2 regions of the Mediterraneibacter sp. 210702-DFI.5.30 genome follow, and region 1 is predicted to be linked to the other one. Evidence: riboswitches for the same ligand, from Rfam matches in the RefSeq annotation. Region 1 holds a riboswitch; the other holds the start of a gene.
The links. Region 1 has a riboswitch for lysine ahead of LI126_RS05500 (Na+/H+ antiporter NhaC family protein). Riboswitches for the same ligand answer to the same signal wherever they lie in the genome.
Positions count from the first base shown of each region.

Region 2: linked by a shared signal. The riboswitch ahead of dapA (4-hydroxy-tetrahydrodipicolinate synthase) and the one ahead of LI126_RS05500 (Na+/H+ antiporter NhaC family protein) in region 1 are both predicted to bind lysine.

Region 1 is NZ_JAJCME010000004.1:67,071-70,473, forward strand. It holds gene LI126_RS05495 (phosphoribosylaminoimidazolesuccinocarboxamide synthase) at 1-17, shown strand, start outside; gene LI126_RS05500 (Na+/H+ antiporter NhaC family protein) at 137-1,771, opposite strand; lysine riboswitch at 1,912-2,080, opposite strand; gene LI126_RS05505 (hypothetical protein) at 2,138-2,308, opposite strand; gene LI126_RS05510 (hypothetical protein) at 2,539-3,403, opposite strand, start outside.
Region 2 is NZ_JAJCME010000002.1:113,468-116,870, reverse strand. It holds gene LI126_RS02485 (ATP-binding protein) at 1-222, opposite strand, end outside; tRNA gene LI126_RS02480 (tRNA-Trp) at 428-498, opposite strand; partial or broken gene LI126_RS15855 (PD-(D/E)XK nuclease domain-containing protein) at 550-861, shown strand; gene dapA (4-hydroxy-tetrahydrodipicolinate synthase) at 940-1,824, opposite strand; lysine riboswitch at 2,024-2,195, opposite strand; gene LI126_RS02465 (FAD binding domain-containing protein) at 2,532-3,347, shown strand; gene LI126_RS02460 ((2Fe-2S)-binding protein) at 3,349-3,403, shown strand, end outside.

The DNA.
Region 1 (3,403 bases):
AAGATCTGGATAAATAAGATTTCATAAAACAAACAGGGACGAAATGAACTGCTTAACAAGCTTTTCATTTCGTCCTTTTTTACTACATTTCTGTAAAAAGAAAACGAGGATCAACTCCTCGCTTTCTCTCTGGTTTTTAGTTTGTTGTTTTCACCCTACCTGTGTGATCTTTTGTGATTGCTTTGATTGCAAGCAGAACTCCAATCTGCAGAGCAATTCCGATCACGAGACAGATGACTGCATTCTGCAAGATACCTGCGATCACATATGTAATACAGGAAACTGCTGCTACAGTCATTGCATATGGAAGCTGCGTGGATACATGATTTACATGATTACACTGCGCTCCTGCGGATGCCATGATTGTTGTATCTGAAATAGGTGAACAATGATCTCCGCAAACTGCTCCGGCCATACAAGCTGAGATTGAGATGATCATCATTGTCTCGTTCGTACCCTGGAATACTGCAACTACGATTGGAATCAGAATTCCGAATGTTCCCCAGGAAGTACCTGTTGCAAATGCAAGGAAACATCCTACAAGGAAGATGATTGCTGGGAGAAGGTTCATCAATCCGCCTGCTGCTGAATTCATTACAGAAGCTACGAATGGAGCTGCTCCGAGACTGTCTGTCATTGCTTTCAGAGTCCATGCGAATGTAAGAATCAGGATAGCCGGAACCATTGCCTTAAATCCTTCCGGAATGCAAGCCATAGAATCCGAAAAACGAAGAACTTTTCTTACTGCATAAAAAACAATTGTAATTACCATTGCAAAGAAACTTCCAAGCATCAGTCCAACCGATGCATCACTTCCGGAGAAAGCCGCTACAAAGCCTGTTCCTGAGAAGAACCCACCAGAATAAATCATACCAATGACACAGCATACAATAAGTGACAGAATCGGGAATACAAGATCGATTACTTTTCCTTTATTGTAAATCGCATTTTCGGATGTATTTTCAAATGGTCTGTCTCCTGTTGTAAAAAGATCCCCTTCAATCGCATTTTTCTCATGCGCCTTCATCGGACCATAATCTTCTTTTGCAAGAACCAGTGTTACCATCATTATAACTGTAAGAATTGCATAATAGTTATATGGGATTGCACGAATAAAAATTGAAAATCCATCCTCCCCTTTAACAAATCCTGTTACTGCTGCTGCCCAGGAAGAAATCGGTGCAATAATGCAGATTGGCGCTGCTGTAGCATCGATCAGATATGCAAGTTTCGCACGGGATACATTGTGGCTGTCTGTTACAGGACGCATAACGCTCCCAACTGTAAGGCAGTTAAAATAATCATCAATAAAAATCAGCACTCCAAGTACGATTGTTGCAAGCTGTGCCCCCGCTCTTGTCTTGATATGCTCTTTCGCCCAGCGTCCGAATGCTGCGGAACCACCGGCTTTATTCATCATACATACCATAACACCAAGAATTACCAGAAATACTAGAATCCCCATATTGTAAGAATCTGTAAGAACTCCTACTATACCATCTTGAAATACATGTAAGATGGTAGCTTCCGGTTTAAATCCTGACCAAAATACACCTCCGATCAAAATTCCAACAAATAAGGAGCTATAAACTTCCTTTGTAATAAGTGCCAGTACGATTGCAACGACCGGCGGCACCAGAGACCAGATTGTTGCATAGAGCTGAGGTACATACTCGGCAGATGTATCTGCGGCAAATACTGTTGTTGAACTACAACACAGAATGAGCAGAGACATCAGAAACACATACCCCATTTTTCTTTTGTTTCTCATTTTCTTTTTTCCTTTCCTATAAACTTATGTTTGTTAAGTTTGTGTGTAAGCATAGTGGGTTTTGCCTGGGATTCTCTAAACGCAAAAAATGCCATAGGCACTCTCTGCTGGTGAGTCACCCATGGCATAATAATTCTAGCGTCATCGATAGCTCTCCACACCTGTGACAGTCCGGCGTATCTTCTACATCCGGCCCAGGAATCATATCTGGGAATATCATTCCTTCGGCGGCTTCTCCTTTCTCTCACTGACAGTCTTCCCAAGACTCTCGTCAGCGGGTACTCATATCACCGCGCCTCTATCAAACGTTACTATATTATCACATTCTATTTAAAAAAGCCAGACTTATTTTATAATAGTTTTCATTTAGAAAACTCCAATATTAATTTCACCGCTTTCTTTAATTTCATCTAATGTTCGATAAGCCTGATTTCCTTTATCGGATGTCTTTTCGGCTCCGCATCCTGTCAAAGCAACTACTCCTAATGATGTGGCTAAAACTCCTGTTACTAACTTTTTGAATAAATTCTTTTTCATCTTCTCGATTCTCCTTTCAGTTCATGAATCGGATTATATGCCCTATAAGCCTACTATATCAATAGGTATTATATTTTTTTAGAAAAAAAGACTCTTTTCAGAATATTACTGAAAACGAGTCTTTATTCCCATTATATTTCTACATTTTTATTAAACTTCTATTAAATAAAGTAGTAGCTGTCAATACTCTCATATCAACAGCTATCACTTTCGTTTCCTACACTATAAAATTAGTTTGTTCGAAATCCGCTCAGTACATGATATATTCCCGTCTTTGAAGGCATCCCTGCAAATCCTTCCTGATTTTCCAACAATAACATCGTTCCGTCTGTTGAAATATAAACACGATAATCTTCTGACCAGTTAACAGGATTTTCTCCCTCATAATACCATTCACCACCTGTCCGCGTACTTTGTATAGACAAATAAGGATGTCCATCCTGCTGCGTACATGACCAGGTTCCTTCATAAATTTCATAAATGATATCACTATAGTCTTCTATTCCGTATTCTTTCTCACTCCAGGAAATACGTGCATATCCGTTGTCTAATAATTCTACAAAATAATCTCCAAATATATCACTATTATACTCATCTACTCCGAATTCCCAACAGCTGCCTATCAGATCTGCTTCCTGTATGTTCTCATGTACATCTCCATACCAATCTGTAAAACGACTTGCATCACATGCTTTATAGTCTGTAAAGTCCTTTGCCTGCTCTGCATTATTCTCCGTTGTTGGCAGCCAGACATGTCCATCTGTTCCCATCATCGGCACCCAGTCAGCCTGATATCCGGCTTCTGTTCCCATAGATACCATAGTTCCACCAATACCTTCGTTCTCCCCATTACACATTACCAGGAACGGTTCGCCTGTCTCAGACTGATATAAACTTTCCACAATCTCCGATATCCCTGTGTCATAATTCAATTCCATTCGACCTACACTAACAGGATCCTCGCCACTTCGAGGTACAATGCAGAAAAGCTCCGCCGGACCATGACCACAGATTCGATCCGTACCGATTTCTTTAATAAATGTCATTTTACTTAACAGGTCAGGATACTTCTTCTCAATCCATTCCTGCACATGA
Region 2 (3,403 bases), on a different contig from region 1:
TCTTCCATCCACAAGTTTGTGTACTGCATCTGCACTCGCTGTGTCACGTGTGATTTCTGTTTCAAGGGCGGTCTTAGTGTAAGAACTTTGCAGAATATATGTGTACGACGCTATTACCAAAATCATCAAAAGCCCCGCAATCACAAAGATACTGCCTGTATTCTTCAGCTTAAGGAGTTTTTTCAAATTAATTCCTTCTTTTGTTTTCTTCATGCTGCTCATTTACATCCTCTAAATCCTAATTTATCAATTTTATCATAGCACATTATCATGCAGTCTTCAATATAGCAAAAGCAGCCACCACTACAGTGACTGCTCTTTCTCAATTATATCGCTCCACGGCACCAATCTGGATTTGCAGGGCTTTTTGGAAAAAAGAAAAAGCCTTAAAACAGCGATTTTACGCGATTTCTAAGGCTTTTTAATACAGGGGATGAGAGAATCGAACTCCCACCAAAGGTTTTGGAGACCCCTATCATACCATTTGACCAATCCCCTATTCAGTTGTCGCTTAACTCAAGCGACTTGTTAAGTATACCTTATGGAGTGATGAATGTCAAGAAAAAAATAAAGAAAATTCAAGAAATGTTTCAAGGATGGTTCTCTAATTCTGAATCAAATTATAACGCATTTATCAAAGCGATGCTTTGGGGGAATGTGAAAGAGATGAATACTTATATGAATGAAGTTGCACTAGCTACATTCAACAGTTTTGATACAGGAAGACATCCGTCAGGAAAAAGTCAGCCGGAGCGTTTCTATCATGGATTCGTTCTGGGACTTTTGGTAGAATTAAGAGATCGTTATGAAGTAAAGTCCAACAGAGAAAGCGGTTACGGGCGATATGATGTGATGTTAATACCAAGAGAAACGCCGGATCAGGCAATTATAAAAAAGGAAGAAGCGACCTCAAAATCACTTCTTCCTTTCTTTGTTCTCTTACAGAATTCCAAGATCCATCATTGCTTTTTTCAGAACTTCTTTATGTGCATCTTCCATCTCTGTCAGAGGTGCTCTAAGAGTTCCAACTTCTTTTCCCATCATGTTAAGAGCAGCCTTAACCGGGATCGGGTTCACTTCACAGAAGAGAGCATCAACCAGTGGAAGCGCATCTAACTGCATCTTGCGGCTACCTGCGATATCTCCTGAGAAGAATTTGTAGCACATGTCATGCACGTAAGCCGGAGCTACGTTGGAGAGAACGGAGATAACTCCGATTCCGCCAAGTGCGAGAAGCGGTACAACCTGATCATCATTTCCTGAGTAAAGATCAACGTTGCCATCACAAAGATGCATGATCTGTGCAACTGTGCTGATATTTCCAGATGCTTCTTTAATACCTACGATGTTCTCAACATCTTTCACAAGTGTTGCAACTGTCTGTGGCTGAAGTCCACATCCTGTACGGCTTGGTACATTGTACAGAATCGCCGGAATATTTACTTCATTACAAATAGCTGTGTAATGAGCAATCAGTCCGTTTTGTGTTGCTTTATTATAATATGGTGTAACGAGCAGAAGTCCGTCAGCTCCATCTTCCTGAGCTTCTTTGGACAACTGGATCGCTGTTCTTGTACAATTAGAACCTGTTCCGGCGATGACCGGGATACGGTGGTTCACACGCTCAATTGCAAAACGGGTTGTTGCTGCATGTTCTTCCTCTGTCATAGTAGCGGATTCACCTGTTGTTCCACAGATGACGATCGCATCTGTTCCGCCTGCAATCTGCTCCTCTAACATCTCATCTAATTTGTCATAATTGACCTCAAGATTCTCTTTCATCGGAGTAACGATCGCTACACCTGCGCCTTTAAAAATTGCCATTCTTTTTATCCTCCTTCAACATGGTGAAACAAAGTATTACTGGTCATAGCAGGTTATTGCGCATAAGTTCCTTGTGAACGATAATTATAATAGCCATGAGCAGTAACTGTTTAATATACATCTATGCAAGAATGCGTAAACTGTAAATAAACATAAAAGAAACGGCAAGATGCGCCGTCCCCAAATATACATTATGTATAATTCAGATAGCTCTCCATCTTGCGATGACAGTCATGCCGCTATTCACGTCATGCCCAAGAACAAGAACTCAGGATTCTTACCCTTTCGGCATCTTTCCCTTTCCGATGAGTTCTTCTGTTCCTGACACATCCGTCACCTTACTTATGAAAAATGCAACCTCTATCTACGTTTCCGTGTTTAAGCAAATAATAACACCGAGGGTACAATGATGTCAACATGGTTTCTGGATTTCTTTCTTATTTATAATACCCGGGTTATAAGTACACCTTATAAAAATTGATTATAATAAAGTATAACCGATTTTTTGACTTTTTTCTTATATATATGATATCATTAATTTGCTAGATGTGTGAATGACAAAGCTGTTTCATTTGCACTTTTTTTATGCTTGTATGTTTGTTTTTTGAAAAACAATCGCAAGAAACGACATAAGATAACAAGAGAAAATTGCGAGGATGAGAACCGCGATTCTTGGAAAAGGTATGTGGATAGGAAGGAGACCTACTGTGTTAACAATCGGTAATTACGTGAAAGTTAAGACACTGGAGGAGGCTTACGAGCTGAATCAGGCAAGAAACAGTCGTATCATGGGCGGTATGATGTGGATGAGATTAGGAAATGCAAGAGTGAAGACAATCATTGATATGTCGGAACTTGGTTTGAATGAGATTGAGGAGACAGACCATGTATTCCGCATTGGAGCAATGTGTACACTGCGCCAGCTGGAAGAGCATGAGGGGCTGAGAAAATTCTATGGGGACGGAATTGCAGAAAGCCTTCGTCATATTGTTGGAGTTCAGTTTAGAAATCAGGCAACAGTTGGAGGCAGTATCTATGGAAGATACGGATTTTCTGATGTGCTGACTGCATTACTGGCACTGGATACATTTGTGGAATTATATAATGGAGGAACTGTTCGACTTTCTGAGTTTGTAAACAGAAAAGCAGATAAGGATATTCTTGTATCCGTGATCGTCAGAAAGAGCAAGAGAAAATTCCGTTATGAATCAATTCGTCAGACAAAGACAGATTTTCCAGTACTGACATGTTCTGTCGTAACAGGAATTTACAGAGGTCAGGAGTCCTGGTTCTTTTCGGTAGGAGCAAGACCGATGAAAGCGGCATTGCTTGAAAAGCAGTGGGAGATCCCGAAAGATGCTACAGACGAGCAGCTCACAGAGTATGCAAAACGTGTGGCAGCAGAATTTACTTATGGAAGCAATATGCGCGGAAGTGCGGAGTACAGACAGCACCTTGCGGAGGTTCTGCTTCGCAGAGAGATGCGCTCAATTTTAGATGAATATAATGCGGAGGAGAAATAGGATGGAAGTACAGTTTACCCTGAATGGAAAGAAAGTAAGTACAGAGATCGCTGCAG